Haloglycomyces albus DSM 45210: one gene and its partner. Each later gene encodes a partner of the first gene's protein in a complex. Links are inferred from orthologs where the notes say so. Each region holds a gene or a part of one and is shown in the gene's direction. Other genes may lie near its edges.

Evidence for each region.
Region 2: the proteins of secA (region 1) and secY are in contact, whole or in part, in a crystal structure (PDB 3DIN), measured with the Thermotoga maritima proteins. The link is inferred for Haloglycomyces albus DSM 45210 from one-to-one orthologs. Residues at the interface, in WP_004082002.1 of Thermotoga maritima: Glu261, Ala262, Arg263, Lys300, Ala301, Arg302, Thr303, Ile304, Ile305, Leu323, Tyr324, Asp325, Pro326, Val329, Ser330, Tyr333, Ile336, Lys340, Phe345, Val349, Glu363, Phe364, Tyr374, Ser375, Gly376, Gly377, Glu393, Ile395, Thr482, Ser483; in WP_004081795.1 of Thermotoga maritima: Glu108, Gly109, Glu110, Glu111, Ala236, Glu237, Arg238, Arg239, Ile240, Thr241, Ile242, Gln243, Tyr244, Ala245, Arg246, Arg247, Val248, Thr249, Gly250, Arg251, Arg252, Val253, Tyr254, Gly256, Ala257, Ser258, Thr259, Tyr260, Leu261, Pro262.

The regions. Positions count from the first base shown.
Region 1 is NZ_AZUQ01000001.1:708,434-724,479, reverse strand. What follows is about bases 9,594-13,014. They hold secA (preprotein translocase subunit SecA), read left to right. Parts: upstream 9,594-9,901; coding sequence 9,902-12,814; downstream 12,815-13,014. Other genes in these bases: HALAL_RS0103425 (ABC-ATPase domain-containing protein), read right to left, coding at 12,905-13,014; HALAL_RS17300 (GNAT family N-acetyltransferase), read right to left, coding at 9,594-9,800. In the rest of the region: hpt (hypoxanthine phosphoribosyltransferase), read right to left, coding at 1-154; ATP-dependent zinc metalloprotease FtsH, read left to right, coding at 450-2,456; GTP cyclohydrolase I FolE, read left to right, coding at 2,641-3,276; HALAL_RS0103465 (hypothetical protein), read right to left, coding at 3,291-3,548; HALAL_RS0103460 (DEAD/DEAH box helicase), read right to left, coding at 3,602-5,164; HALAL_RS17305 (ferritin-like fold-containing protein), read left to right, coding at 5,730-6,392; HALAL_RS0103445 (ComF family protein), read left to right, coding at 6,548-7,243; hpf (ribosome hibernation-promoting factor, HPF/YfiA family), read left to right, coding at 7,713-8,390; more of HALAL_RS17300, read right to left, coding at 8,670-9,593; more of HALAL_RS0103425, read right to left, coding at 13,015-14,611; HALAL_RS19030 (helix-turn-helix transcriptional regulator), read left to right, coding at 15,150-15,767; HALAL_RS0103415 (DUF5319 family protein), read right to left, coding at 15,789-16,046. UniProt on the Escherichia coli protein: Required for protein export, interacts with the SecYEG preprotein conducting channel.
Region 2 is NZ_AZUQ01000001.1:2,076,919-2,092,445, forward strand. Bases 8,669-11,570 are described here. They hold secY (preprotein translocase subunit SecY), read left to right. Parts: upstream 8,669-9,401; coding sequence 9,402-10,739; downstream 10,740-11,570. Other genes in these bases: rplO (50S ribosomal protein L15), read left to right, coding at 8,669-9,065; HALAL_RS0109800 (adenylate kinase), read left to right, coding at 11,001-11,570. Also shown: rplD (50S ribosomal protein L4), read left to right, coding at 1-14; rplW (50S ribosomal protein L23), read left to right, coding at 11-325; rplB (50S ribosomal protein L2), read left to right, coding at 343-1,185; rpsS (30S ribosomal protein S19), read left to right, coding at 1,189-1,470; rplV (50S ribosomal protein L22), read left to right, coding at 1,506-1,970; rpsC (30S ribosomal protein S3), read left to right, coding at 1,970-2,800; rplP (50S ribosomal protein L16), read left to right, coding at 2,806-3,234; rpmC (50S ribosomal protein L29), read left to right, coding at 3,234-3,464; rpsQ (30S ribosomal protein S17), read left to right, coding at 3,464-3,730; rplN (50S ribosomal protein L14), read left to right, coding at 3,743-4,108; rplX (50S ribosomal protein L24), read left to right, coding at 4,112-4,423; rplE (50S ribosomal protein L5), read left to right, coding at 4,423-4,992; HALAL_RS0109760 (type Z 30S ribosomal protein S14), read left to right, coding at 4,992-5,177; rpsH (30S ribosomal protein S8), read left to right, coding at 5,444-5,851; rplF (50S ribosomal protein L6), read left to right, coding at 5,872-6,408; rplR (50S ribosomal protein L18), read left to right, coding at 6,411-6,806; and 9 more genes. UniProt on the Escherichia coli protein: The central subunit of the protein translocation channel SecYEG. Consists of two halves formed by TMs 1-5 and 6-10.

The DNA.
Region 1 (16,046 bases):
TGATCTCGTCGTCGGAGTCGGCAAGGTCCGTTGAGACTCGTTTTGCCAGCTCGGTTACCTTTTCTTGGATGGCATCGGCAGAAATGATAACTCGTTCAATGTGGTTTCCGTACCATTCGTCGCCGTTGAATTCGTTTTGAAGATCTGCGTCCACAGCGCTGATGTTGGTCGCTGCAGGGGCCTGTAGCTCCGACGTCATATCTTCCAGAATGCCACTGAAGACGACCTCATGTCTCGGCAGGGCAGCCGATAGAGTGGACACATCACTCTGTCCGCTCTGTCAGATAGGTGATTATCGTTACAATTTCCCTTTATGAGGCCATAGGTGCCGACCTGGAGGGCGTGTATACCTGCTGACAGTGTACTTTCGAGTGGTTGACTATTGAGAGTCGTGCAGTTGATTTGCCGTCGGCATCGCTTGCCGAGGCGGCCCCTAAGAGGAGGAATGAGTGACCGACGCCGGGAAGCCCACACCTGAGAAGAAGCGGTTTTTCCGGAGACCGTGGGTTTGGTTTTTGCTGGTTGGCCTGATCGCGATCGTGGTGGCCACCATGTTCAACAGTAGTTCTGAGTATGAGGAAGTCTCCACGTCCAGAGTCTTGGACGAAGTTTACAAGGGTTCCAGCAATATTAAGGACGCCAACGTCCTTGACAATGAGCAGATCGTTCAGCTGGAACTGCAGAACGGCGACAAGATCGAGGCCTTTATCCCGGCGGGAAGCATGGAAAGCACCGCCGAAGAGATCCGCGAGAATGTGGATGAATGGGACACCGAGGTCAACGAGACCCCGATGATCGTCTCGGTTTTGGTGAGCTTGCTTCCCATTATTCTGATCGTCGGTCTCCTGCTGTTCTTCATGACGCAGATGCAGGGCGGCGGTTCGAAGGTATTGAGCTTCGGTAAGTCCAAGGCCAAGATGTTGACCAAGGACACCCCGAAAACCACCTTCGGCGACGTTGCCGGTGCCAATGAAGCGGTGGAAGAACTGCACGAGATCAAGGACTTCTTGCAAGACCCCAAGAAGTACCAGGAGCTGGGAGCCAAGATCCCCAAAGGCGTGCTCCTGTTCGGTCCTCCCGGTACGGGTAAGACGCTCCTGGCTCGCGCGGTAGCGGGTGAAGCGGGCGTCCCCTTCTACACCATCAGCGGTTCGGACTTCGTGGAAATGTTCGTGGGTGTCGGTGCCAGTCGTGTCCGCGACCTGTTCTCGCAGGCGAAGGAAAACGCTCCCGCGATCGTCTTCATCGATGAGATCGACGCCGTCGGGCGGCACCGCGGTGCCGGTATGGGCGGCGGCCACGACGAACGTGAGCAGACGTTGAACCAGCTTCTGGTGGAGATGGACGGATTCGACTCCCGAGGCGGCGTCATCCTCATCGCCGCGACCAACCGTCCCGACATTCTGGACCCGGCATTGCTGCGCCCGGGCCGCTTCGACCGTCAGATTCCGGTCGACGCACCCGACAAGGAAGGCCGCTCGTCGATTCTGTCGGTGCACGCCAAGGGCAAGCCCTTCGTGCCGAACGTCAATTTCGACACCATCGCGCGTCGTACCCCTGGCTTCAGCGGTGCCGACCTGGAAAACGTCATCAACGAGGCCGCGCTGCTGACTGCGCGGCACAATGAGAAGGCCATTTCCAACGACGCCCTCGAAGAGTCCATCGACCGCGTCACGGCCGGTCCCGAACGCAAGGGTCGGGTCATGGGCGACGAAGAGAAGAAGATGACCGCCTACCACGAAGGCGGACACGCTCTGGTCGCTCTGGCTCTGCCGCATGCCTCACCGGTTCACAAGCTCACCATTCTTCCGCGAGGACGTTCCCTGGGGCACACCCTGGTCCTTCCGACCGAGGACAAATACAGTCAGTCCAGGTCGGAGATGATCGATACGCTGGCCTACGCCCTGGGAGGCCGGGCCGCCGAAGAGTTGGTCTATCACGATCCGACGACTGGAGCCGGCAACGACATCGAAAAGGCCACGAGCCTGGCCCGCAAGATGGTGAGCGAGTACGGCATGAGCCAGCGGCTCGGAGCCGTGAAGTACGGGGCCGCCTCGTCCGAGCCTTTCCTGGGTAAGGATTACGGCCATCAGCGGGATTACTCCGACGAAGTCGCCGCCGTCATCGACGCGGAGGTCCGCAAGCTCATCGAAACGGCGCACGACGAGGCCTACGAGATCCTGGTCCGCTATCGCGACGTTCTGGATCAAATGGTCGCCGAGCTCCTCGAGAGGGAAACGCTCAATGAAGAGGATCTGCAGCGTATCGCCGCCAGCGTGGAAAAGCGCCCGCCGATGTCGCCGTTTAATGGGACCGACAAGCGTCAGTTGTCGGACAAACCGCCCATCGAGTACAACGGAAACAACGGCAATCGGTCGAACGGTTCCGAACCGGCCGCCGAATCGAACGACGACGTTGATTCGGACGAGTCCGAATCCCGCAGCTCCGGGGAATAACGGCCGAAGCGACGACTGAGTTCAGGGCCCCTTGCGGTGATGTCACTGCGAGGGGCCCTGAACTGTATGTGAATCGCGTTCGAATACCACATTCGCGGGCAGCGTCGAGGTAATCGAACAGAATTGTTTTGAGGGAGGTCACAACTGAGCTCAACTCGGGTTTTTATTGTCTAGGGTGGAGACTATGTCAGAGGAACTCGACAATCTCGCTGCCCGCCTGGTGGACGGTCGCATAAATGGCAGCCCCGTAGAAGACACCGTCGACCTCAAACGTATTGAGGCAGCCGTTCGGGAAATCCTCATCGGAATCGGTGAAGACCCCGACCGTGAAGGTTTGACTGAGACGCCGCGTCGAGTCGCACGGGCCTACGCCGAACTGTTCGCCGGATTGCGAGTCAGCCCGGAGCAGATCATGAAGACGAACTTCAGCGAGGACTACAACGAGTTGGTTCTGGTCCGCGATATCGAAGTGCAGTCGTTCTGCGAACATCACCTGTTGCCGTTCATTGGAGCGGCACACATCGGATACATACCCGGCGACGAAGGTAAGATCATCGGCCTGTCGAAACTGGCGCGGCTGGTCGAGGTCTACTCACGCCGCCCCCAGGTTCAAGAACGTTTGACCGCGCAGATCGCCGATCAACTGTCCGAAGCGCTGGAAGCGCGAGGAGTCATAGTGGTCGTGGAGTGCGAGCACACGTGCATGTCGATGCGTGGAATTCGAAAGCCCGGTGCCAAGACGGTGACGTCAGCGGTGCGCGGCATTCTGCAGTCGGACGCGCGTAGCCGAGCCGAGGCCATGAGCCTCCTCAAGGTTTAAAGCGAGTCGCCTCGTTAGCCGAGGCGGACCAGCGTAACGATGAGCGCGACGACCACGACCGCTCCGGCCGCACCGGCCAACCACCGGGTCACGAGCGTCGCTTTCCACTCGTCGGCGGCAATGGCAGCCATATCCTGGTCGGGCAAGGTACGCGGAGGGTGCACCGCGAACGTTCCGGGAACCCGCCAACCGGGCTCCGGACGTTGTGCCTCGGGAGGACCGGTGTAGCCTTCTCCTCCCGCATCAAAGGAATTCTCGTCGCGCGCTGCCATGCCGATAGCCTACCCTGCTGTAAACAGCGACTGATCCGACCGTTCCGTATCCGCTACTCGGAGCGGCGACGGCGACGCCGACGACGCGGTCCGGCCTCGGAACGATCCTGCGGCGCCTCGGACGACCGACGTTCACCGCCACGCTGTGCGGCTTCAGGGACGCTCTGACCGGTGGTGGAGTTCGATCCCCGGCGGCGACGCCGACGACGCGGCCGATCCGCGCCGCCGTCGCTGTTGGACTGCGACCCCGTATCGCGATTGCGTTCACGCCCCTGCTGGCCCTGACGTGACCTGCGGCGGCCGCCTCCCCGGCGGCGGTTACGCCCGCCCGAGCCGGAATCGCGGCGGTCTGCATCCTCTACGCCCATGCGGTCGCCGTTGCGGTCGGCCGAGGCGAGCGAGCCGGTGACATCGTGGGGGATGTCAAGGTCGGCGAACAGGTGATCGGACGTGTGATAGGTCTCGAGAATCTCTTTGTCGTCGACTCCCAGCGCCTTGGCCAGGAATTTCCAACGCGCCATCTCTTCCCAAGCGATGAAGGTGACGGCAATGCCGTTGGCACCGGCGCGACCCGTACGCCCAATACGGTGCGTATAGGAATCGGCTTCCTCCGGTGCGTCGTAATTGAATACGTGCGTCACGTCCTGCACGTCGATGCCGCGCGACGCCACATCGGTGGCCACGAGCGTATCGATCGAGCCGGAACGGAAGGCCCGCAGAGCCTTTTCCCGCGCCTTCTGTCCCAGGTCGCCGTGGACGGCTCCCACTGAAAAGCCGCGGAAATCCAGTTCCTGCGTGAGCTTGTGCGCCGAACGCTTGGTACGGCAGAAGATGATCGTCAGGCCGCGTTCCCGGGCCTGCAATGCACGTGCGAGGACCTCGACCTTATTGAGCGCGTGGGTCATATAGAACAGCTGCCGCGTCTGGGGAGTCCTGTCGAACTCCTGCTGCGACTCCGGCGGTTCCGCGCTGACGGTAATGGGGCGATTCATGTAGCGCCGAGACAGAGACATGATCGTATCGGGCATGGTGGCGCTGAAAAGCATGGTCTGACGCTCTTCGGGCAGCAGACCGAGGATCTTCTCGACGTCCTCGGCGAATCCCATGTCCAGCATGCGATCGGCCTCGTCCAAGACCACATGTTTCATGCCGCTCAACTGGAGCCGCTTGGACTTGTAGAGGTCGAGTAGCCGCCCGGGCGTGCTGACGACGATTTCGACGCCGCTCTTCAGCGCGTCGATCTGCGGCTGATAGGACGTGCCACCGTACAGAGCCAAGACCCGGACGGCCCGGGACTTACCCGCGTCTTCCAAGTCGCGGGCCACTTGCATGCCCAGCTCACGAGTGGGAACGAGAACGAGCGCCTGTGGACGGCCGTCCGTACCTTCGTCCGCGGCCCGAACCCGGTCGATCAGGGGAAGGCCGAAACCGTAGGTCTTCCCCGTTCCGGTGGGGGCGCGTCCGATGATATCGCTGCCGCGCAGGGCGATCGGAATCGCGTATTCTTGAATGGCAAAGGCGTTGTCGATTCCATGCGACGCCAAGGCCTCGGCCGTTTCGGGGCGTACCCCCAAGTCGGTAAATTTCGAACCGATTTGACCATTTGTATTGTTCACTGTATTTGAGTTGTTCACGTAGCTTTCCACCTTGTGGCGGAGCTCGCTAGCTAAATACCAGAGATCCGGTGGAACTCAACGCCACAGTTTTCCATCGATTGTCATGGGCGCTCGCTCGCCGGATTCGAGCGAAAACCTCACATGAGTCGTATTCTACCGTCTCAGCGTCCATCCGCCTTCGACTCTGATCGAGAGCCAAGGGCCGGCCTCCCACTGGGAGGTTCAATATCACTGCGCTGAGCGCGACCGGGCTTGTGCGATGGCCTTCCGTCGCCGTACGCGGCTGGGCCGCCGCCGGCAGGATCGGCAATCCAAACTCGATCGGTATCGAATAAGGGTGTTTGAATCCGAACCTTCCCCGTATGGAAAGGCGAGTACGGCATTCACAACAAACCCAATACTAACCAAAATAACGTGCCAAACAAAATGAACTATTCCCGAAATGACACACGTGGGTTCTCCATCACCGGTGCGATGGCCGATCGTACTCGACGCGAATGCGACCTCAGCATCGGTTGACGTGCGTACCAGCGAGTCCGTTTTCGTCGATTGCTAGTGTGAAGAGGTGGACAACCAGAATGAACAATCGCGCTCCGTCGATGATGAAGCGACCGTAGAGTTGCTGCAGCTGTTCCTGATGCATCAATTGTGGGCGTTTGATCGATATAGCTCGAATGTCATTTTTGCCCCGGATTTCGCCCGTCATCTGCGTCTGGCCGAAGCCGCCGGCGCCACGATCAACGACTTGGAACCGATCAAGATCGATCTGAAACATCGTGGTTCCCCTCCCCGACGCTCCCAGCAGTACGAACCCGTCATCACCGCCTACCACCACGCCACCAATCCCAGAGATTGGTTGGAAGTCATGGTCAAGCTTTACGTGGGCCGGGGAATCGCCCAGGATTTCTTCAATGAGCTGGCCGGGGCACTTGGGGAGCGAGTAGAGAAGATCATTGCCGCAGGAGGCCAGGACGGTGGGGTGGGCGAGTTCGCCGCCGCGGAAATCCGTGCGGCCATTGCCGCCGACGCCACCAGTGCCGGACGGTTGTCTCTGTGGGGTCGACGTATCGCCGGAGAGGCATTGAACCTGGTGCAGCAGATCGTAGCGGCGGACGAGAGGCTGCGGACGCTCGCACCCCTCGACGAGGACGGCGAGTTGACCGTCTTGGTGCGCAACCTTAACCGGCAACATCAAGAGCGCATGAAGGCGGTCGGCCTGAACAACTGATCGGAGTTTCGTACTGCGCAGACGCCCGGCTTTAGCCGTGAGGAGGAGGTCAAGCGCCGGTACCCGCGCGCCCTGTTGCCGCGATCCCCACGTGCGGAATATGGGCGAACCTGCGGTCGGCGTAACCGGGGCGCCGTTTGGATCGTTGTTCGGCCATGGTCGACCCAGCATCTCGGAAAGTCGATGGGCGCTCTCCTCGACGGCGAACCGTCTGGAACGTCGCGACCGACCTGTTTTTTCCGGCTCCTTGTGCGGGCTGCCGTCGTGTGGGCGATACCGATGCCGGATTGTGCCACGATTGCGCCGCAGAGCTGGCCGCCGTCATTCCGCACGCGGTTCGGCGGCCATGTCTGCCTCCGATCGCGACGGCCGGGCCGTATCAAGGTGTGCTGGTGGAAGCGCTCTGCGAATACAAGGAGCGGAGCCGTCGGGAACTGGCCCTGCCACTGTCTCGGATTCTGATGCCGGTCGTCACGGCGGTAGCGGGTTCGCTGGATCAGAGTGAATCCCAGGTCACGGTGGTTCCGATTCCGACCACGCCGCGAGCGTATCGACGCCGTGGATTCGACCATGTTCGCCATGTGGCACGCCGCCTTCCGGCGGCCGTAGCACCCTGGCTGAAAGCGCGAAATCGCCCCGACTCGGTGGGCTTGGACGATCGGTCCCGACTGCGTGCGGCACGGCGAAGCCTTTACCTGGGATCGGTGCCGTCGACGGCACCACGGGGAGCGGTCGTTTTGCTGGACGACGTGGTCACGACGGGAGCGACCATGCGGGTGGCCCGGGAATTGCTGGAGGCGGCGGGGATCGAGGTACACGGGATCGTGGCTCTTGCCGTAGCCGGGCGTTAAGAATATTTCTCATCGGCGGGCGAGCGGGCCTCGTGGAAAACGTCTTATGAAAGCCGGGGACGTGCGATAGTACAGATATGGACGCGCGAAAATCCCCGAACACACGAAATTCGGTTATGAGTTTGTCAACCCGAAGGAGTCCGCAAAAATCCCCACTTTCGAGTGAATTCCTAGGAAAATTCGTATCAACGAGGGGCTTCACAATGGCGCACGTGCGCGATAGGCTGAAGCAACAATTCAATAACCACACCGCACGATGACGGTGCGTGACTGAGTCACGTGAATGTCAGGTGAAAGGAGGGTATCCCACCCCCGGCTGAGATTTGGTGTACGGCAGTCAAATCGGTCCATATGAGACCGAAGGGCGCCGTTTTCTGAATACGACTCAGCATCAGTCTTGTCCCGACAGCACAATGCAAACCTGAGTTGGATCGCCCCAACTCACGGGATTCACCTGGGAGGTATCGAGGTGGAAATCGTCGTCAAAGGTCGTAACGTAGAAGTTCCTGACCACTATCGTGAGCTGGTTGAAGAAAAAATAGACAGCACCATCTCCAAGTTCGATGCCAAGGCCATGCACATCGATGTTGAGCTCTATCACGAACGCAATCCTCGACAAAGCGACCATGCTCAACGTGTGGAGATCACCTGCCGGAGAAAAGGCCCGGTTATTCGCGCCGAGGCCTCCGCCGCCGACTTCCGGTCAGCGTTCGAAAAGGCCAGTGGAAAACTGGCGACCCGACTGCGGAAAGCGGCCGACCGCAAACGCATCCACGCGGGCGGAAAATCGCGACCGAAATCCCTGGCCGAAGCCTCAGCAAGCCTGGTCAACGGTGGTGGTGGTCCACTGGCGGGTTCAGCGGCGGTGCTGGAGGCCCCCAACAATCACAAACCCAAACCCGAAGACGTGCACTTCGTCTCGGAGGATATCGACCATTTCGCCGACATAGTGGAAGATCATCTACCCGGCCAGATCGTGCGGGAGAAGTCCCATTCCGGGGAACCCATGACCGTCGACGACGCCCTGCAGAACATGGAACTGGTGGGCCACGACTTCTACCTCTTCCACGATAAAGACAGTGGCAAACCGTCGGTCGTCTACCGTCGTCACGCCTACGATTACGGCCTCTTGAGACTGGACATGTAGGCGGTGAGCCAATAAGCTATAGATGTCAGTTTTCGGACTGGCACAACTATCGATAGTTTGGTCGGGCTGCTTTGAGGGGTGGCGGTCCGACCATGCCCAAGGTGAAGTGAGGGATGAGCCTTGGGCGGATCGGGGAGTGGATTCCACTCCCCGATTTTCACGCGGTTCGATTCATCGACGTCGTCGGCGATGCCGAGAGCCGTCGTGCACACTGCCGCTGACAGCGAACAGTCTTGCGGCGTGACCGTTCCGACCAGGGGAAATCACAGGTCAGAGCGCCTAATTCAGCTGATCCGGCAGCAGAGACGCGATCACCATGTCCTCGCGGGGTCCCTCGGGCGTATCCTGGTGCCCCCGGAGCGTCCCCTCTACGGTGAATCCCGCCTTCCGGGCGACCCGGAGGGACGCCTCATTGTTCGCCAACGCGGACCAATTGATCTTTTCCAGCCGCAAGTCGTCAAAACCCAATCGGCAGATTCGGCGCAGTGCCGCCGTCATCCATCCGCGCTCCCGAGCCCAAGGGGCGGACATATAGCCCACGCTTCCCTCCGAACGGTGGAAACCGCCCAGACGGAGATCGATGGTGCCCTGATAGCGACCATGAGCGTCGGCCAAGGCGTAGACGGCCGTTTCGCCGCGCTCCCACACTTTGGACACCGCAGTGAGAAACGTCCTGGAATGGGTGCGCGTATAGTTCGCCGGCACGGTCGTCCACTTCTGGGACTGCTCGTCTTGACAGGTGACGGTCACGTCGTCCAGATGCTCCTCCGACAATGGTACGAGCCGCAGTCCGGGGGTCTCGGTATCCAATTCCTCCTGTGCCCGGGAGAAATACTGCGCTTGAGCCTTGAGGCGGGCAAAGCCCGGAGGAGGCTGATCGGCCGATCGGATGTCGCCCGGCACAAGACCGCCGAACCAAACATCACGCATTACCCCGCGCTGAAAGACCGCGTTCCGGCTCCAACCCTCGATGGAATAGCCGACCCGCTGCGCGACCAACCGTGAGAAATGGTTTCCGCAAATCGCGTCCCAGGAGATTCGTTTCGCGTCCAGGGAATCAAAGGCGAAGGCGCTCGCCGCTCGAACCGCACGCTGGGCGACCCCTGTGTTGCGGGCCCAAGGCGCGGTAAGGTAGGTGATGGTGTAGATCTTCGGTCCGGAAGTGCGGAGACCGACCGACCCCATGAAGCGGCCCGTGTGATCAGTCACTGCCCACTGCGGGTTGCCGGTGGACCACATGCGACGCATGACGTCGAGATGGCGCTCGCGGGATTTTTGAGCCCAAGGGAGCGGCATCACAAGGAAACGTTCGATGTCCTTGTCGGCATACGTTTTCGCGAGATCAGCCAAGTGTGAGGGCTGCCACCTATTCAGTAGGAGTCCTTCTGCCTCAAGGGTGATTGGTTCCATAGGCGCCAATTGTCCGGGCTGGGCGCGGGGAATACAAGTCAATTCCACCGCGTAGAATTGAATGCAATAGATTGCCAAAATATTGATGGAGCTGACTGTCTGTGTCTTTCTTCGAGAGGATACTCCGCGCTGGTGAAGGCCGCCAGTTGAAGCGACTGAAAGCAATCACCAATGCAGTGAACTCATTGGAAGACGAGTTCAAAAAACTGAGTGATGCTGAATTGCGGGCCACGACCGACGAATACAAGGAGCGCCTGGCCGACGGAGCGACCTTGGACGAATTGATGCCGGAGGCCTTTGCGACCGTGCGCGAGACAGCGTGGCGTGTCCAGGGGAAGCGCCCCTACGATGTGCAGATTATGGGCGGCGCGGCGCTGCATCAAGGCAATATTGCGGAAATGAAAACCGGTGAGGGTAAAACCCTCGCCTCGACTCTTCCGGCCTACCTCAACGCTTTGACGGGTAAGGGCGTTCATATCGTTACCGTCAATGATTACCTGGTCCGACGTGACGCCGAGTGGATGGGTGAGATCCACCGTTTCCTGGGGCTGACGGTAGGGGTCGCCGCCTCTGGAGAGAGTTCGGAACAGCGTCGCGAAGCGTATGCGTGTGACATCACCTATTCCACCAACAACGAATTGGCTTTCGACTACCTCCGCGACAATATGACCACCTCGATCGACAAGATGGTGCAGCGGGGACACAACTTCGCGATCGTTGACGAGGTCGACTCCATTCTCATCGACGAAGCGCGTACGCCCATCATCATCTCCGGACCTGCCGACCACCAAAAACGGTGGTATTCGGAGTTCGCCAAGATCGCGAAGGTTCTCAAACCCGAGCAGGATTACGAGGTGGACGAGGGCAAACGCACCATCGCCATTACCGAGGAAGGCGTATCGCGCGTCGAGGACCGCCTCGGAGTGGACAATCTGTACGACTCGGTCAACACCCCCCTCGTCGGCTACCTCAACAATGCTTTGAAGGCCAAGGAACTGTTCGCCGATAATCGCGAATACATCGTCGCTCCCAACGGGGACGTCAATATCGTGGACGAGTTCACCGGTCGTGTCATGGAGGGCCGCCGTTTCAACGACGGTATTCACCAGGCGATCGAAGCCAAAGAAGGCGTGGACATCAAGCAGGAGAACCAGACTTTTGCCACCACCACGCTGCAGAACTACTTCCGGATGTACGACAAGTTGGCCGGGCTGACCGGTACGGCGCAGACGGAAGCGGCCGAGTTCCATCGCGTATACGACATGGGCGTCGTCCCGATCGCCACCAACAAACCCATGATCCGCTTGGATCAAAAGGACGTCATCTACAAGACCGAGGAAGCGAAGTACTCCGCGGTCGTGGACGACATCGCCGAGCGCTATGAAACCGGGCAGCCGGTTCTGGTCGGTACGGTGTCGGTGGACAAGTCCGAAGAACTGTCGGCGGCCTTGAGCAAGCGAGGCATCCGGCACAATGTTCTCAACGCCAAGAACCATGCGCACGAGGCCGACATCATCGCCCAGGCCGGTCGTAAGGGTGCGGTAACGGTCGCGACGAACATGGCCGGGCGTGGTACCGACATCCACCTGGGGGGCAACCCCGAACATTTGGCCGCCGCCGAACTGCGGCAACGCGGGCTCGCCGATGCCGACGAGGACACCTACGCGGCGGAGTGGGAAGAGACGCTCAAGAAGTTCGAAGCCGCGTGCGAAGCCGAGGGCGACGAGGTATGTGATCTGGGCGGACTCTATGTGCTCGGTACCGAGCGGCACGAGTCGCGCCGCATCGACAACCAGCTCCGCGGTCGTTCCGGACGTCAGGGAGACCCGGGGGAGAGCCGTTTCTACCTGTCGCTGTCCGACGACCTGATGAAGCGTTTCAACGCCGACGTCGTGAAGGCGATGATGAACCGCCTCCGCGTGCCCGACGACGTGCCCATCGAATCCAAGATGGTCACCCGTCAGATCCAGTCGGCTCAGACTCAGATCGAATCGCACAACGGCGAAATCCGCAAGAAGGTCCTCGAATACGACGAGGTTCTGAACAAGCAGCGTGAAGTCGTCTACGGTGAGCGCCTCAAGGTGCTGAAGGGCGAACAGGTCACCGACCACATCACGAATATGATCGATGAGGTTTTGGCCGCCTACGTCGAAGGGGCCACTTCGGAGGGATATCCGGAGGAGTGGGACCTCGACGAGTTGTGGCGCGGATTGAAACAGCTGTACCCCGTCTCGATCAAACATAAGGATCTGGTGCGGGAAGCCGGGGACATCGACGACCTGGATCCGGACAGGATTCTCGAGGCGTTGAGCGAAGACGCTCACGGGGGGTATTCGCGGCGTCGTGCCGAATTCGGTGAAGAAGTCTTCGACGACTTGGAACGGCGCATTCTGCTACAGACGATCGACAAGAAGTGGCGGGAGCACCTCTACGAGGTCGATTATCTCAAACAGGGGATCAGTCTCCGTGCGTACGCGCAGCGTGATCCGCTGATCGAGTACAAGCGTGAAGCCTACGACATGTTCCAAACCATGATGGACGGCATCAAGGAGGACACGGTTCGTTTCCTCATGAACGCCGAAATCAAGGTGCGGACCGACTCGGAGGAATCGTCGCGGGCGCAGGCCGAGGTTCGTGGCATGGAAGCGGCCAAGGATCCGTCGCAGCTACGGCTGTCGGCTCCGACCATCGATGGGGCCGCCGGCAGCGGGGCCACCGAGGTCTCTTCGGCCGATAAGGACGGGCAGTCGGTCTTCCAGCGTCCTCCGCAGCCGGTCAAAGGCTCGAAACGGGATGTCAAACGGACACCGGGCGCGGGCCGGAAGGGCAGTGCCAAGGTCGCCGCAAAGAGTTCACAGAAGAGTCGGGGCCCGCGGAACTCCGAAGCTCCGCCCGCACAGCAGGCCAATCCACAGCAGCGCCGCAATGATGGTGCTCCGAACCGAAACGCGCCCTGCCACTGTGGGTCCGGTAAGAAGTTCAAGAAATGCCACGGTGCTCCCGGCGCGAATTAGGCGGTGAGTTTCCGCAGTCGCGACGAGTAACGGTCCCGTTCCCGAATTCGTCTTCGGGGGCGGGACCGTTCGTCGTCGGTGGGCTTGCCTCTAGTCCACCGTTTTGAGGTTGCGGAGGCGATTGATCGCGGCGGCGATCTCGAATCGTCGCGGGACGGCGAAATCGATCTGTCGTATGCGGTTCAGTTCCGCTACGCCGCGTTCCGACAGGACCTTGTCGAGGCTGTCCATGGCCTCGCTCAGAGTGGTCTTGCCGTCAAGGTGTCCTTCCTTCAACGCCAATTCCAGAGCCAGCGCAATTCCGGTTGTCATGGAGGGGTCGGTAATCTGCTCGACGGAACGCATGTCGATGTCGTTGTCACCGAAGCGGATCCCGTCGGTGCCCTGGGAACGGATCTTTTGCTTTCCGCGGACCTGCGAGGAGATCGAGGAGGAGTCCACGACCCGGGGCCGGGGACGTGCGAAGGAGTCCGCCTCCGGCCGGCGTCCGGTCGGATGCGCGGCCAGTTCCTTGGCTCGTTCGGTCACGTCGCTGGCACGGTACGAATCCATCATGACCACGCGGTCGGCGACGTCCATGTAGTCTCCCGAACCGCCCATGACCAGGATGGTGGAGATTCCGTGGTCGTCCGAGAGAGAACGAATCAGGTCGACCAGCGGCGTCAACGGTTCGTGATCCTTCGACACGAGGTCCTGCATGCGCGCGTCGCGGATCATGAGGTTGGTCGCGGAGGTGTCCTCGTCGATGAGCAGCAGTTGCGAACCCACTTCCAGGCTTTCCACGGTCGTGGCCGCCTGCGAGGTCGAACCGGAGGCGTTTTCGGTGCTGAACGATTTGGTGTCGTCGCCGCTGGGCAGATGGTCCACGAAAGCGTGCACGTCGACGTCGGTGACCGAACGGCCGTCTTCGGAGCGAACCTTGACCGCGGTGGGATCACAGACGACGAATTCGCGGCCGTCGCCGGGAATGTGGTCGTAGACTCCCGCCTCCAAGGCGCGCAGCAGGGTGGACTTTCCGTGAAAGCCGCCTCCGACGATCAAGGTGATGCCGGGCTTGACCCCCATGCCGCGGACTTCTCCGGCGTGCGGAAGCTTGACGGTGAACGCCAGCTCCTCGGGCGAGTGGAAGGGGACTCCGTCGTCCATGGGCCGATCGTCTACTCCGCTGCGTCGGGCCAGCATGGACCCGTCCGCCACGAAGGCGACAAGGCCGAGCCGCGCGACCTCCTCGCGGAGGGCGGTGACGTCATCGGCGTGGCGAATCCACTGTTCGGCCTCCTCTTCGGTCACGTTGAGCGAGACGTCGGCAGCGTTCGGTAGGTCGTCGGCCAAAACCCGGGCCGCCGCACGCCCGGCGATGCGTCGTCCTTTGCCGGGGAACTGCACTCCTACTCGGAAAACGACGGAGCCGTCTTCCGCGATCTCGCAGGAGGCGCGATTGACGATCTCCTGTCCTCCGGAGTCGATGCGAATATCACGGGAACGAAGCGCTTTGCGAAACCGTTTTGCCAGTAGAACCGCCAGGGTGGCACGCCGTTGCGGGGTGGCGTGCCATTCCTCGATGAGGTCGGCCTGATCGGGATCGAATCGAATGGCAACACGCGACGGCGGAGCAAAGGGATCAGACTGAACCCGAAGAATTTCAATGATTGCATCCTTGGTGCGCCATTCACCTTGCAGCGATTTATATCTGCCGTAACCCGCACCCTCAAGGGACGTTAGTTCGTTAAATAGATTGTGACGCGGATTTTCGTTTTGTTCTCGACTCTTGTAGCGGTGATGATTTCGCTGCTTCATATTCCTAGTCTCCCACTTCTATGTTTTGGTACGACGGTGGTGAGGCTGGGGAGTCGGAAGCAGCACGTCTCCGCGGGGAGCGCCCGAACCCGGAATCGGAGCTTGGTGCCGAGGACCGAAGCGGCGCGAACGCCCCATGACAACAGTCAGCTGGTTGGTCAAAATTCACTCAAAAAATTTCTGGGAAATCGCGTCATAGTTCGAGTACTGGCGCATCTAGTTCATGTCAGGACCAATAACCGTCAATCGAAGACCTGTTCAGGCGGCTACGAACGCTGGAACGGAGTGCTTTCCGCGGGCCGAACGGTGAGCGGATCGATCCGTCACCGGTATTTCGAGATCGGAGTCCTGATACGGACAGCTCAAGATAGATGACCGAAGGTGGCGACCATGACGATTTGCTGCGGGCATTGGCCCGACGACCGCATCCGTCCAGACGTCGGCCGTACGGGCACGTTTCGAGGGCTGAGTGCGATTGACCGCCAACGACAAGCGCCGCAGAGCGCTATGACACCAACCGCAGTGAAGGGTATTAAAAGTGAGAACTGTAGTGGTCTGTGTTAAGACTCCTCAAGCCGGACAGAAAATCGCGGCCTGCGCCGCTCGCATGGGGCTCGCGCAGTCGGTCCGCAGCGTGGACAATCCGGCCGACCTTTTCAACGAACTAGCCCGTCGCACCGTTGACATGGTGCTCGTGGACGTGTCACTGGCAGCCCCGGATCCAGTGCAATTCACTCGTGTCGTACGTGGACGCTCCCCCCGGACCAGCGTGATCATGGCCGGCGCCGCCGATCCCCGTATGGCCGCGATGGTGGTCGCGGCCGGAGCGCGGGGACTGATTCGTACTCCTTCGAACGACTCCGACGACCTGCTCGTTTCCCTGACTCAGGCGATGATGTTCACGCGTCCGCGCGTACCGAAGATCGAGCCGGCACCACGTCAGCGGGCAGAGCTGGAAGGCATGCGCCTGACCGAGCGCGAACTGCAGGTCCTGCGAGGCATGAGTGAGGGGAAGTCGAACGCGGAGATCGGCCGTGACCTTTACGTATCGGAGGACACGGTGAAAACCCACGCACGTCGGATGTTTCGCAAACTCAAGGCGCGCGATCGGGCGCATGCGGTGGCCGAAGCGTTCCGCTCCGGCCTGGTCTGTTGACGTGACCGACTTTCGTGAACTTTAGTGGGTATCGGCGGCGGCACCGCCTGAGCCGTAACGCAGCCAGGCGTCGGCATACCCACGCGCGTACTCCCAGGACAGGTAGCGGTCGGGGTCGGGGCCAAACGCTGGTTCGTGGACCAGTGGGGCCGCCCCCGACAGCAAATGGCGCAGGTTGGCCGTCATCAGTTCCCAGGAAAAGTAGTGCGTATCGTCGCATTCCGGGCAGTCCATAACGATGCCCAGGTACCCCAACGGCTGGAGGATGCGCGCGAAGGT
Region 2 (15,527 bases), 1.4 Mb from region 1 along the record:
AGGCTACGGCATGAGTGAAGTGACCATCGCCGATCCGCGCGACATCATCATCAAGCCGATCATTTCGGAGAAATCCTACGCTCTGCTTGGTGACAACAAGTTCACCTTCGAGGTGGACAAACGCGCCAACAAGGCCCACATCAAGATCGCCATCAAGCAGATCTACGGTGTCGAGGTCGAAAAAGTGAACACCATTAACCGTCAAGGTAAGCGCAAGCGCACCCGCTACGGCTGGGGCAAGCGTAAAGACACCAAGCGCGCCATCATCACCATTAACGGTGACCCGGGCCGTCTCGGTGAAGTCTTCGGCGGAACGATCAACTAAAGGGGGGTTAGGACACAATGGCTATTCGTAGATACAAGCCGACCACTCCTGGTCGTCGCGGATCGAGCGTTTCCGACTTCGCCGAGATTACTCGTTCGCACCCGGAGAAATCACTGGTCAAGCCGATCACTAAGACCGGCGGACGGGGTAACGGCGGTAAGATCAACACCCGTCACCGCGGTGGAGGTCACAAGCGGCGTTACCGCATCATCGACTTCCGGCGCCACGATAAAGACGGTATTCCGGCCAAGGTCGCCCACATCGAGTACGACCCGAACCGGACGGCCAACATCGCGCTGCTGCACTACGTCGACGGGGAAAAGCGCTACATTCTCGCTCCCCGAGACATCAAGCAGGGCGACCGGATTGAGAGCGGCCAGGGAGCCGACATCAAGCCCGGTAACGCGATGGAGCTGCGTCACATGCCGGTCGGTACCACCATTCACGCAGTGGAGATGAAGCCCGGTTCGGGTGCGGCCCTTGGTCGCAGCGCCGGAACGGCCATTCAGCTGCAGGCTCGGGAAGGGAAGTACGCCCACCTGCGTATGCCTTCCGGCGAGATTCGACTGGTGGACGTGCGTTGCCGTGCGACCGTCGGTGCGGTCGGAAACTCCGAGCACAGCAACATCAACTGGGGTAAAGCCGGACGTCGTCGGTGGAAGGGCTGGCGCCCGTCCGTCCGCGGTGTCGTGATGAACCCGATCGACCACCCGCACGGTGGTGGTGAAGGACGCACCTCCGGTGGTCGTCACCCGGTTAACCCAAAGGGTAAGCCCGAGGGTCGTACCCGTAAGAAGAACCACCCGACGGACCGCCTCATTGTGCGTCGTCGTCAGGCTAACCGGAAGCGGGGTAAGTAAGCCGTGGCACGTTCATTGAAAAAGGGACCTTTTGTAGACGACCACCTTCAGAAAAAGGTGGACGCCGCCATCGAGTCCAAAAGCAAGAACGTCATTAAGACCTGGTCGCGTCGCTCGACGGTCACCCCCGATTTCATCGGGTTGACCTTCGGCGTTCACGACGGACGTAAGCACGTTCCGGTGTACGTCACCGAAAACATGGTGGGGCACAAGCTCGGTGAGTTCGCTCCGACGCGTACGTTCCGTGGCCACATTAAAGACGACAAGAAGAGCCGTCGCCGCTAAGGCAGGCTTCACAGAAATTACGAAGGAATATCACCATGGCACAACTGGAGCAAGAGGCTCCGAAGGCACGCGCCGTAGCTCGCTACGTTCGCGTGGCTCCGCGCAAAGCGCGCCGCGTCGTGGACCTCGTACGTGGCCTGCCCGTGGACGAGGCGCTGACGACTCTGGATTTCGCGCCGTACGCGGCTGCTCGTGACGTCTACAAGGTCGTCGCTTCAGCCCAAGCTAATGCCGAGAACAACCTCGGTCTGGACCCCGAAGCGCTCATGATCTCCGAGATCATGGTCGACGAAGGGCCCACCATGCGCCGTTACCGTCCGCGCGCTCACGGGCGTGCTTACCGGATCAACAAGCGCACCAGCCATATCACGGTCACGGTGGAATCGGTGACTGCCTCCGGCAGCCCCTCCGAGCCGACCGTCCGTCGCCCGAAGGCCAAGAAGCCTGCGGAGGCGGAGACCGTGGAAAGCAAAGACGACGCCGAGAAGGAGACCGAATAATGGGTCAAAAGGTTCACCCTACCGGGTACCGCCTCGGCATCAGCGCTGACTGGACGTCCCGCTGGTACGCCGACAAAGACTACGCCGACTACGTCGGCGAGGACGTCAAGATCCGTAAGCTCCTGACCAAGGGTCTCGAGCGGGCCGGTATCAGCCACGTTGACATCGAACGGACCCGCGAGCGCGTACGCGTGGACATCCACTCCGCGCGCCCCGGTATCGTCATCGGGCGCAAGGGCGCCGAGGCCGATCGTCTGCGCGGTCGCTTGGAGAAGCTCACTTCGAAGCAGGTCCAGCTCAACATTATCGAGGTCAAGAACCCCGATATTGATTCGCAGCTGGTGGCTCAGAGCGTCGCCGAGCAGCTGGCCAGCCGAGTCAACTTCCGTCGCGCGATGCGCAAGTCGATTCAGTCGGCCATGCGCAATCCGCAGGTGAAGGGTATTAAGATCCAGTGCTCCGGTCGTCTGGGTGGAGCGGAAATGTCCCGCTCCGAGCAGTACCGCGAGGGCCAGGTTCCCCTGCACACGCTGCGCGCCAACATTGACTACGGCTTCTTTGAGGCCCACACGACCTTCGGCCGCATCGGTGTGAAGGTGTGGATCTACAAGGGTGAGGCCACGCTCAAGGAGCAGGCCGAGCAGCAAGTGCAGCGTCGCCGTGAGGGCGGCCCAGCCGGTGGACGTGGCGGCCGTGGTGGCCGCGGCGGTCGCGGCGGTCGCGGTCGTGGCGGCCAGCAGCAGACCCAACAGACGCAAAGCACTGAGAAGCGCAACAACGCTTCTGCTGAGGCTTCTGCGTCAGCGGAAACTCAAAAGCAGGAGGGTTAAGCGACATGCTTATGCCACGGAAACCACCGCGTGGTTACCGCAAGCCTCACGCCCCGAAGCGTAAGGGTAAGGCATCCCGCGGTACGCGCGTGTCGTTCGGTGAGTATGGCATTCAGGCCACCGAACACGCGTACGTGACCAACCGTCAGATCGAAGCGGCCCGTATCGCCATGACCCGTCACATTAAGCGTGGCGGTAAGGTCTGGATCAACATTTTCCCTGACCGTGCGATCACGAAGAAGCCGGCCGAAACCCGTCAGGGTTCCGGTAAAGGTAGCCCGGAGTACTGGGTTGCCAACGTGAAGCCGGGCCGGGTCATGTTCGAGATTTCGTTCCCGAACGAAAAGACCGCCAATGAGGCGTTGATGCGTGCGATCCACAAGCTTCCGATGAAATGCCGCATCGTAAAGCGTGAAGGTGCAGGTGAAGTCTAATGGCAGTCGGAATTGACGCCGGTGAGCTGCGCGAGCTCGGAGATAAAGAGCTCGTCGACAAGCTGACCGAAAAGAAAGATGAGCTGTTCAACCTTCGGGTTCGTTCAGCCACGGGGCAGCTCGAAAACAACCACACGCTCGGTGTGGTGAAGAAAGAGATCGCCCGTATTTACACTGTCATGAATGAGCGCCGTCTTGGCCTCAGTGCTGCGCCGGAGGAGGATAACTAATGAGCGAGAACGCAACTCGTGGCCGGCGTAAAGTAATGGAGGGCATTGTCGTCGGCGACAAAATGGACCGGACTGCCGTCATCGAAGTGGAGAGCCGTAAGAAGCACTCCCTGTACGGCAAGGTCATGCGTACCACTAAGAAATACAAGGCACACGACGAGAACAACCAGTGCGGTGTCGGCGATCGTGTTTCCATCATGGAAACCCGTCCGCTGTCCAAGACCAAGCGCTGGCGTCTGGTCGAAATCCTTGAAAAGGCAAAGTAGGGGAGATTCGACGTGATCCAGCAAGAATCTCGGCTGAAAGTCGCCGACAACACCGGTGCGCGCGAGCTGCTTTGCGTTCGCGTGCTGGGTGGTTCGGGCCGTCGCTACGCCGGCATTGGTGACACCATTGTCGCCGCGGTGAAAGAAGCGACCCCGGGCGCCGGCGTGAAAAAAGGCGACATTGTGAGAGCCGTTATCGTTCGCACCAAGAAGGAACGCCGTCGTCCCGACGGTTCCTACGTTAAGTTCGACGAAAACGCCGCAGTCCTCGTCAGAGACGGTGAACCGCGAGGGACCCGTATCTTCGGCCCTGTCGCCCGCGAACTGCGTGACAAGCAGTTCATGAAGGTCATCTCCCTCGCCCCGGAGGTGTTGTAAGAGATGAAGATCAAATCAGGCGACCGTGTACGCATCATCGCCGGCAAGGACAAGGGTGCCGAGGGGCAGGTCCTCGAGGCCTACCCGCGGCGTGAGCGTGTCCTCGTCGAAGGTGTCAATCGCGTTACCAAGCACGTTAAAGCCGGTCAGACCGCACGCGGTTCGCAGACCGGTGGGATCGAGACGCATGAGGCGGCGATCCACGTGTCCAACGTGATGGTCCTCGAAGATGGCAAGCCCACCCGCGTGGGTTACCGCATCGGCGACGATGGCCGTAAAGTCCGTATTTCGAAACGGACGGGTAAGGATCTGTAATGACTGACGTAGCTGAAAAAGTCGCTCCGCGTCTAAAGGAGAAGTACAACTCCGAGATCCGCGGCAAGCTGACCGACGAATTCAAGTACGGCAACGTTCACGAGGTTCCCGGTCTGGTGAAAATCGTGGTCAACATGGGTGTGGGTGACGCTGCGCGTGACTCCAAGCTGATTGACGGCGCCCTGTCCGACCTGGCCACCATTACCGGGCAGAAAGCTATCGTGCGTCGCGCTAAGAAGTCCATCGCGCAGTTCAAACTGCGTGAGGGACAGGCCATTGGCGCCAAGGTCACCCTGCGCGGTGACCGGATGTGGGAATTCCTGGACCGGACTCTCTCGTTGGCCCTTCCTCGTATCCGCGACTTCCGTGGACTGTCCGACCGTCAGTTCGACGGCAACGGCAACTACACCTTCGGTCTGACCGAGCAGAGTGTGTTCCCCGAAATCGACATGGATAAGATGGACCGGGTTCGCGGTATGGACATCACCTTGGTGACCACCGCGAAGACCAACGATGAAGGCCGGGCGCTGCTGCGTCACTTGGGCTTCCCGTTTAAGGAGAACAGCTAATGGCAAAGAAAGCGCTCATCGCCAAGCAACAGCGCAAGCCTAAGTTCAAGGTGCGCGCTTACACCCGCTGCCAGAAGTGCGGTCGTCCGCACTCGGTGTACCGCAAGTTCGGCCTCTGCCGCGTGTGCCTGCGTGACATGGCGCACCGTGGAGAGCTGCCCGGCGTTCACAAGGCCAGCTGGTAGTTTTCCACACCTGCGGGTCGGCCCCGTTCTCTCGGGCGGGGAATCGACCGAACGGGTGCTGGTTTCGTTGGGGTGGGTGTTCGACAACGGGCACTCACCCCCTCTGGTGTGGCCTCGGGCTCGGGTAACCGTTTCCGAAGGCGCACATAATTTCATTCGACCGTTGTCCCCGCTCTGACTTTTCACGAGCCGGGGCAACCGACTGTCACAGGCCCGGAGACGGTGTACCGGCTTCGGGAACCGTGACGGAAAGAGAGTTCTACTCCATGACAATGACCGATCCGATCGCAGACATGTTGACCCGTCTGCGGAATGCCAACCAGGCATTTCACGAATCGACGTCAATGCCTCACTCCAAGACCAAAGCGGCTATCGCCGAGGTCTTGAAGCAGGAAGGTTACATCGCCGACTGGCACGCCGAAGAGCCCAAGGAAGGCACCGTCGGCAAAAAGCTGGTCGTCGACCTCAAGTTCGGTGCCAACCGGGAGCGTTCGCTCTCCGGCCTGCGTCGTGTTTCGAAGCCCGGTCTGCGGGTGTACGCCAAGTCCAGTGAACTGCCGCGAGTGCTCGGTGGTCTGGGTGTGGCGATCGTATCCACGTCCGGTGGTCTACTCACCGACCGTCAAGCTCGTAAACGTAACGTCGGCGGCGAAGTTCTCGCCTACGTCTGGTAAATCAAGGGAGGGTATGCAGCATGTCCCGTGTTGGGAAAGCACCGATTTCAGTTCCCTCCGGCGTTGACATTTCCGTCAACGGCGTTGCGGTCACCGTTAAGGGCCCGAAGGGTGAACTGTCGCAGGAAATTCCGGAAGAGATCTCGGTTGAGGTCGAAGACGGCACCATCAAGGTGTCCCGCCCCGACGACGAGCGGAAGAGCCGTGCGCTGCACGGGCTCGTACGCAGCCTGATCAATAACATGGTTCAGGGCGTCTCGGAAGGCTTCCGTAAGACTTTGGAAATCAACGGTACCGGTTACCGTGGGCAAGCCAAGGGTAAAGGCGTCGAGCTCAGCCTCGGCTACAGCCACAGCATTCAGGTCGACGCACCTGAAGGCATCACCCTGACGCTGGAAAAGCCCACCATTCTGCACATCGACGGTATCGACAAGCAGCTGGTCGGTCAGGTTGCCGCGAACATTCGCGGTCTGCGTCCACCGGAACCGTACAAGGGCAAGGGCGTTAAGTACGCGGACGAGCGCATTCGCCGCAAGGCCGGAAAGGCAGGTAAGTAGTTATGGGTGCCAAACTGCAGAAGCGAAGCAAAACCGCTCCGAAGGCGTACCGCCGTCGGGTGGCTCGCGACCGTCGCCATTTCCGTCTGCGCAAGAAGGTTCACGGCAGCTCGGCGCGTCCGCGCCTCGCGGTATTCCGTTCCGACTTGCACATCACCGCTCAGGTCATCAACGACGACGAGGGCCACACGTTGGCCGCTGCCTCCAGTGTCGAGGCGTCGTTTGACGACTTCGAGGGCACCAAGACCGACAAAGCGAAAAAGGTCGGTGAACTGGTGGCCGAGCGCGCCAAGGAAGCGGGCGTCGACGCGGTCGTATTCGACCGTGGTGGCCGCAAATACCACGGCCGCATCGCCGCACTGGCCGATGCAGCCCGCAACGGCGGCCTTACGTTTTAGGTGACCGTTCCGACGTCGCACAGCACGTCGCCTAGCGGTGTTCTCAGAACCCCGCGTACTGAAGTACGCGCGGAACCTGAGAATCCCACTATTCAACGCACTGTGCGACGTCGGAACTCCTTTCCAGCTCGGACGTCGCATGACCGCGTACGCGCGTCAGCGACTTAATTTTTCGTTGTTATTGCCGTGGTGACCGCATTAGGTGGTGCACTGCGGTTTTTCTTTTGGGCATGTCCCAGTTCCGAACTCGATTGTTGAGCAACCTCCATCGATAGTCCTGCGCCCGGCGTTAATCCAATGGATTGCCCTCGAGCTTCCTACCGCCTACGAACAGCAATCGGCTAACGATTGTTTCCGGCGTCGAGAACGTAAGTACTGGTAGATGCCAGTAGATCTGGCTGTCACGTCAGGAAAGATTCGACCGCCATACCGAACTTGCGATCTACCGATTGGTGACCTGCGGGTGTTTTAGCGCGGTGTGGCAGGAGAACTGGCCGTTTTTCAATCGCATCGTCCCCACGGATACGTCAACTAGCGAGCTTCCAGCGGAGCGTAGAGGCGGTAGAGCTGCCTGTACCTTCAAGAAAACTGGACCACCACGCATGCCCCTGACGTAACTGGCGAGCTTCGAGCGCAGCGCAGAAGCGGTAGAGCTGGAAAGGAGCTGGGGGCTGCTGAGGTGCTGCGAATTCGTGCGAGGAGGACTCGTAGCGGCCTTGTGGTCGCAAGAGGCCCCCGCAGCGCGAAGGCGTAGTGCCTCAGCAGCCCCCAGCGGTCACCCACCCACCAAGTGTGGAAGTTCACGTGGGGTCAATACCTTCGTTAGGGAGGCTTCAAGGCATAATGGTGAGGTTGCCCGTGTCATGGAGTCGATCGATGTGGTCGGCCCCGATTCAGGTAGCGATGTTCCGTTCGCTTGCGAACGGTACAGAAGTATAGAGCGAGTCGAACCCCATAACGGTGGGTTCGGCGTTTAGCAATGGAAGGAATCAGTCTCATGGCTGATGAGAAGCAACAAGGCGGTAAGGGAGACGGTAAGCGTCGTTCCCGCCGTGACGGCGGTGGCCGTGGTGGGGCGGAGAAGTCTCCGCACATCGAGCGCGTCGTCACCATCAACCGCGTATCCAAAGTCGTTAAGGGTGGCCGTCGGTTCACCTTCACCGCTCTCGTCGTCGTCGGCGACGGTGAAGGCAAGGTCGGTGTCGGTTACGGCAAGGCCAAAGAGGTGCCCTCCGCGATTGCCAAGGGTGTTGAAGAGGCCAAGAAGTCGTTCTTCAGCGTTCCCCGTATCGCGGGATCCATTCCGCACCCGGTCCAGGGTGAGGATGCCGCCGGCGTCGTCATGTTGAAGCCGGCCAGCGCCGGTACCGGTGTTATCGCCGGTGGACCCGTCCGCGCCGTGTTGGAGTGCGCCGGAATCCACGACATTCTGACGAAGTCGCTGGGTTCGTCGAACGCCATCAACATCGTGCACGCGACGGTTGACGCGCTGCGTCAGCTGGAGAGCCCGGAGTCGGTCGCCGCCCGTCGTGGCATGCCGCTCGAGGACGTCGCTCCCGCCGGCCTTCTGCGTGCGCGCGCTGAAGCCTCGACGCAGGCTGTACAGGCGTAAGGGGGTTTGGACATGTCAGAGTTGAAGATCACCCAGACCCGTTCGCTGATCAATAAGACCCCCAAACAGCGGGCCACGATCCAGTCGCTGGGACTGCGCCGTATTCGTCACTCGGTACTGCGCCCCGACACGCCGGACACCCGCGGCATGATCGCAATCGTCGACCACATGGTTGACGTCGAGGAGGTGGAGAAGTAATGGGTATTCGCATTCACGACCTCCGTCCGGCACCCGGCGCCAAGACCACCAAGCCTCGCGTTGGGCGCGGTGAAGCCTCGAAGGGTAAGACGGCCGGCCGCGGTACGAAGGGTACGAGGGCTCGCAAGACCGTACCGGCAGGTTTTGAGGGTGGCCAGATGCCGCTCCAGATGCGCCTGCCGAAGCTCAAGGGCTTCAAGCCCCACAACAAGGTCGTTTTCCAGGTTGTGAACCTGGACCGCCTAGTGGAACTGTTCCCTGAAGGCGGTCAGGTTGGTCCTGAGGAACTCATCGAAAAGGGAGTCTTGAACCGTAAAGAACGCATTAAGGTTCTCGGTCAAGGCGACCTGGAGGGTGTCAAGTTCGACCTCAAGGCTCACGCCTTCAGTGGTTCGGCCAATGACAAGATCACCGCCGCCGGCGGTACTTGTGAGGTCGTCGCCCGTTAAGGGAGCTGTGACGACCTGTGCTCTGCTCGTCCGCACCGAGGTGTTGGACGTAGGCTAAGACACAAGGGCGGCTGGGGATACCCAGCCGCCCTTTTTCACTGCCTCCAACTTGTATTCATCCCGTAACTCCTTGGGCGGCAATTTCGTTGACTTGCCAGGGTGGGTGTACTGCGATACTCACCACCTGCTAGGCTCACCTAGCGAGGATCGGTGTTTTGTGAACGCGGATTCTCGACAGACCTTGAAACCTATGAAGCCCGATTTTGGTCAATTGGGAACCCCACCCGATTGAGGCTCGCTTAAGGATCGACCCGGTCCTAACCAGGAGGAAATGCCTTGCTCTCCGCCTTCGTTAGCGCGTTCAAGACCCCTGACCTGCGCAAAAAAATACTCTTTACGCTTTTTATCATTGCGTTGTATCGTCTTGGGGCGCAAACACCGTCACCGGGCATTGACTATGCCACTGTGCAGGCATGTATCGCACCATTGCAGGATGCCGACAGTGACAGTGCCGGGGTCTTCGGTATTTTGAACCTGTTCACCGGTGGGGCCCTTCTGCAGTTGTCGGTGTTCGCCTTGGGTGTCATGCCCTACATCACGGCGTCGATCATCATGCAGTTGCTGACGGTGGTTATTCCCCGCTTGGAGCAGCTGCGTAAGGAAGGTCAGCCTGGGCAAGCCAAGATCAACCAGTACACCAGGTATTTGACGGTTGGCTTGGCGACCTTGCAGGCGGCCGGTTATATCGCGTTGGCAAGAAACGGAACCCTGATGGGGGCCGACTGTCCGGGTATGTTGCCGAACCTGTCTGATCAAGGAATTCCCTTCTGGTTGTCGATCGTCACCGTCGTAGCCGTTATGGTCGCGGGAACCACGATGATCATGTGGTTCGGTGAGCAGGTGACCGAACGCGGTGTCGGTAACGGTATGAGCCTGATGATCTTCGCTTCGATCGCGTCGGCGCTGCCAGGTCAGTTCTGGACGTTGCAGCAGACCGAGGGCTGGTTCCTCTTCGGGATCATCGTGGTCGTCGGTATCGCCATCATGGTCGCGGTCGTCTTCATCGAACAGTCGCAGCGTCGGATCCCCGTACAGTACGCGAAGAAGATGGTGGGGCGCCGGATGTACGGCGGCACCAACACCTATATCCCGATCAAGGTCAACCAGGCCGGTATCATTCCGGTCATCTTCGGTTCCTCGTTGCTGTACATCCCGACCCTGCTTCTCCAACTCAATCAGGGCAGTGACTCCGCTTGGGTCAGCTTTGTATCCACTTATCTGACCGACCAGGGCTCGTGGGTCTACATCAGCATGTACGCGCTGATGATCATCTTCTTCACGTACTTCTACGTGTCGATCACCTTCCGGGCCGACGACATCGCCGACAACATGAAGAAGGCCGGCGGCTTCGTCCCCGGTGTGCGCCCAGGTAAGCCGACGGCGTCTTACCTGCAGCAGGTTCTCTCCCGATTGACGTTCCCAGGGTCGATATACTTGGCCTTGATCGCGATTCTGCCGAACCTGGCGATCGTGATCATGGGTAATCAGGACCTGTTCGCACAGTTCCCCTTCGGTGGTACCTCGGTGCTGATCATGGTCGGTGTCGGTCTTGAATCGGTCCGACAGATCGAATCGCAGCTGGAGCAGCGTCACTACCAAGGCTTCCTGCGGTAATTAAACGTTGAAGACCGGTTCGCCGCTCGAGTTGCGAGCGGCGAACCGGTCTGTTTTATCCTCCCGCCATGTCGGGAGGGCGAGGTTCGCAAAGGCGCGGGCCGAAAGATAGATAAGCCATAAACTCCGCTGTGGCCTCGACAGGGAATGTCGCGGAAGGATACGTTTAAATCCCGTGCCCTTTCGAAGTGGCCGTACTTGCGGGTAGGCATTCGAACGGCATTCGCTGAGAACTCCGCAGTATTTGGGAAGGATATGTTTGTGCGATTGGTATTGGTAGGTCCCCCCGGGGCCGGTAAAGGTACCCAGGCCGGCATGATCGCCGAAAAGCTCAACGTCCCCGCCATCGCGACCGGCGACATCTTCCGCGCCAACGTGGCCGGGGAAACCGAACTGGGCCTCGAGGCAAAGCGGTACATGGACGCGGGCGACCTGGTTCCGGACGAGGTCACCAATAAGATGGTCGCCGACCGTCTGAACGAGGCCGACGCACAGGAGGGCTTCCTTCTCGACGGCTACCCGCGTAACACCGGCCAGGCGCAGTTCCTCGACGAGACCCTGGGAAGCCACGGCATCGACGTCGCTCTGGAACTGCGTGTGCCGGACGAAGAGGTCGTTCGTCGGCTCTCGGGGCGTCGCACCTCGACCGTCACCGGCAAGGTCTATCACGTGGAATTCAATCCTCCGCCGGAAGACGAGCGTGAGCACGTGAAGCAGCGTGACGACGACCATCCTGAGGCGATTCAAAATCGTCTAAAGGTCTTCCACGACCAGACCGCCCCCATTCTCGACTACTACTCCCAGCAAGGAAAGTTGCAGGGCGTCGACGCGGTCGGGGAACTGGATTCGGTAACCAAACGTATTATGAAGGCTTTGAAACTCGATTAGAGTCGGGTTTCGCCCTTTGTCGATTTAAATGCCGTAGGGAAGCGTGGACATGTTCCGTCGTCGTCAGAATATTCAAATCAAAAGCCTCGAGCAGATTCAGAAAATGCGTCGCGCCGGTCTGGTGGTGGCGGCGGTGCACCAGGCCATGCGGGATACGGCTGGACCCGGTGTGACGACCGGTGAGCTGGATCGTATTGCCGAGAAGGTGATTCGTGACGGCGGTGGGATTCCCTCATTCAAGGGCTACGACATCGGTTCGGGCCCCTATCCGGCCTCGATCTGTGCGTCGGTGAATGAGCAGATTGTTCACGCCATCCCAAGTGACGAGCGGGTTCTGCGTGATGGTGATGTGATTTCCATCGATGTCGGCGCGATCGTGGACGGCTGGCACGGGGACGCGGCCATCACCCTTGAAATCGGCGAGGTCACTCCTGAGGTCCACGCTCTCAACCAGGCGTGTGAGGCCTCCATGTGGGCCGGTATCCGAGCTGCCGCGACGGCAAAGCGCCTGGGCGGTATTTCGAACGCCGTTGAGCGTTCGGTCGACAGTTCGGGGAAGTACGGCATTGTCGAAGGTTTCGGTGGACACGGTATCGGGACCGAGATGCATCAGGACCCGCATATCCTCAATTACGGTGAACCGGGAGACGGCCCCAAACTCAAGCCTGGCATGTGCCTGGCGATCGAACCCATGATCACTCTTGGTTCTCCCGACACGATGGAACTGGACGACCAGTGGACCATCGTCGCTGAGGATGGATCGATCGCTGCCCACACCGAACACACCATTGCCCTGTTGGAGGACGGGTTGTGGGTTCTGACCGCTCCTGACGGCGGGGTGGACATGCTGGGAGACCTGGTATCCGCCATCGCCAAGCGCGAATAGCTTGATAATTCCTCACCATCCGGGGATCCGATTCTGACAGCACTGTGCCATAGTCATAATGTCTTGATGACGTCGCGGCGGCGAGATTCGTTAATGTCATACTATGAGCATGTCTACCGACCCCGGCAAGTATCGTATTTCCGATCGTGAACGTGAGCAAGCCGTTGAACTGCTGAACTCGGCCACTACTGAAGGGCGACTGACGATCGGGGAGTTCGACACCCGCTCAGCCCAGGTCTATGAAGCCCAGACCCGAGCGGAATTGGACTTGATATTCGATGACCTTCCCGTTGAGCTGCCTGGCGCACAAGGCGTGGTTCACGCCAATGACCATCGCCCGCTTGAAGGGTCATACGTGGAAAAGCGTGATGGCAAGGTCACGCGTGACGGTGAAGTAGTGGCCGACCAGGATGATACGAAGTCGTTGTCATTCATTGAGGCACTTCATCCGTTCTTGTGGGTCGGTTCCATCACTACATCCGTATGGTTGGCTACCTGGGTCGTCTCCGGCTCGATGAGCGCGTTCTGGCCGGCGTTTCCCATGGCGGTTCTCCTTGCCGTAGGGGTAGTGCGATATATAACGGGTACCGGGAATTGCGATGAATAGGTAAGGATAAGCATGGCCAATAAGAACAACGAGATCGGCGACGGCGGATTCGATGTGGCTAACTCTCCCCCGGAAACACGGCTGGGGCATCGTGAACGACTCTATTTGGATTCACTTCTTAATCGCTCGGTGGAGGACGGATATCTCGAACTGGACGAATATGAGAAACGTCTGGAAAACGTGTTTGACGCCAAGACCTTGGGCGCAGCCGAACGAGAGCTGGCCGACCTTCCCCTCTATCAACAGGCCGTGGCCGGCGGACAAGTGTCGCACGGTACACCCGCGTGGATTAAATGGGTTTGGTTCGGTCTTTCCATTCCCATGGCCACGACCACCAGTATCTGGATGGCTGTTTTCCTTCTTACTGGGGAGCACCAGAACATGTGGCCGATTTGGGTATTGATACCACTCCTCATTGCTGGTGGGGCCCTGACGATTGCCGAACGGTCGATCATCCGTCCCTGGTGGCAGGAGGAACAGCGCAAGCGACGTATGCGACGTGTCCGTAAGCGTTTCGACGACTGAAACTTTAAGGCATGAAAAAGGGCCCCACTTAAAAGTGAGGCCCTTTTGTCTGGGGCGATCGACGGGATTTGAACCCGCGACATCCTGGACCACAACCAGGTGCTCTACCTGCTGAGCTACGATCGCCATGGGTGGTTACCCGGTTGTTCGGCTTCCGGTGAGGAAACCCCGCAACCGGTACTCAATGATAGTCAATCGCTTCCGGCGGATTGACACCGGGGTGGGTGTTCGGCGTCTCAGTCCGAAGTGGCTTCTTTTTCTGATACCTCGTCGCTGGACGCGTCCCAGTTCCGAGCGGACACCTGAGCGGCTATCTCCGCCGCCTGCGTGCTGTTCGGCCCGGGGTGGGGAACAAACACGGCCTCTCGGTAGTAGGTCATCTCGTCGATGCTCTCTCGGATGTCGGCCAGCGCGCGATGTGCCATTCCTTTACCGGGCTGATTCTGGTACACGCGGGGGTACCACCGACGCGTCAATTCTTTGACGCTGGAGACGTCGATCATCCGGTAGTGGAGATGTGCTTCGAGCCGGGGAAGGTACTTTCTGATGAACAAACGGTCAGTGGCAATGGAATTGCCGCACAATGGAGCGGTATTGGCATCGGGAACGAATTGTTTGACGTAATCGGTCACTGCGATGTCGGCTTCGGACAAGGTGACCGTGGACGCGCGCACGGCGTCGGTGAGTCCCGATTCGGCGTGCATCGTAGAGACCACGGGGACCATGTTGTCGAGATGCTCGTCGTCGGCGTGAACGATGATGTCGATTCCTTCATCCAGTGGATTCAAATCAGCATCGGTGACGATGACGGCGATTTCAATGAGGGTTTCGGCCTCGGGGTCGAGACCGGTCATTTCACAGTCGGCCCAGACAAGTCGGTCGGATTTATTGTTGTTTCCGTTATTACTCACAGGGTTACTGTACGCGGTGGGATTGGAAACAACCGCACTTGGCGGCTTGACATTTATTCGCGCTTACCGTTATATTATTGGTCACTGTAGTTGACAGTTATAGTGTGTTTATTCAATTGTTACGTATTATCGCATGTCATGGTACGTGATTGGTGCCGCAATATAAATAGCTCTCGACTTTCGTGCAATAATGCGCGTGTACCTCTGGAGAGTAAGGGCCGCGACGAGGCGGGCCGCACAATGCGGTTGATGAAATCGACTGAATTGCGGCAAACATCTGACGGAGTTTACCTGTTGCCTCCGCGAAGATGTGCCTGTGTTGACAGTCACTGGAAATTCCTTGGAATAAGGTCGTCATGATCGTCCGTTGAATCCGTGAGGTAGATGAGCCTGTGCTTAAGCCGGCGATTCGACGGCAGTGAACAATGAGGTTGCTGCAGGTACCGTTCATCGGTCAAAGCTGTAAGCGTAAAGTAGGAGCAGTGGCGACGGTGGGGTATTGGTGGTGTAAGCGACACCCTGATTGTGGAATTCCCGGTGGTTGCACGGTCGTTGTAACAGGTACGCCGATTTTTACGGCGTGGGGGACGAGAACCTAGAGGAGACCTTGAGCGTGGACAACAACACTACACCCACCCTAACCACCGAAGAGGTCGCTGAAGAGCGGGACCTGGTAGGTGTCTACCTACACGAGATCTCGCGGACGCCGTTGTTGGACGCCGCCGCGGAGGTCGACTTGGCCAAGGCGATCGAAGCGGGACTCTATGCAGCCTACCTGCTTAAGGAGCGCACGGCACCCGAAGGTCTGAGTGATAAAGATCTCAAGCGACTGATCGAAGAGGGTGCTCGAGCGAAAGAGCAGTTCATCAAGGCCAACCTGCGACTTGTCGTATCCATAGCGCGGCGCTACGTACGCTCGGGTATGCCGATGCTGGATCTGATCCAGGAAGGCAACACCGGACTCGTGCGCG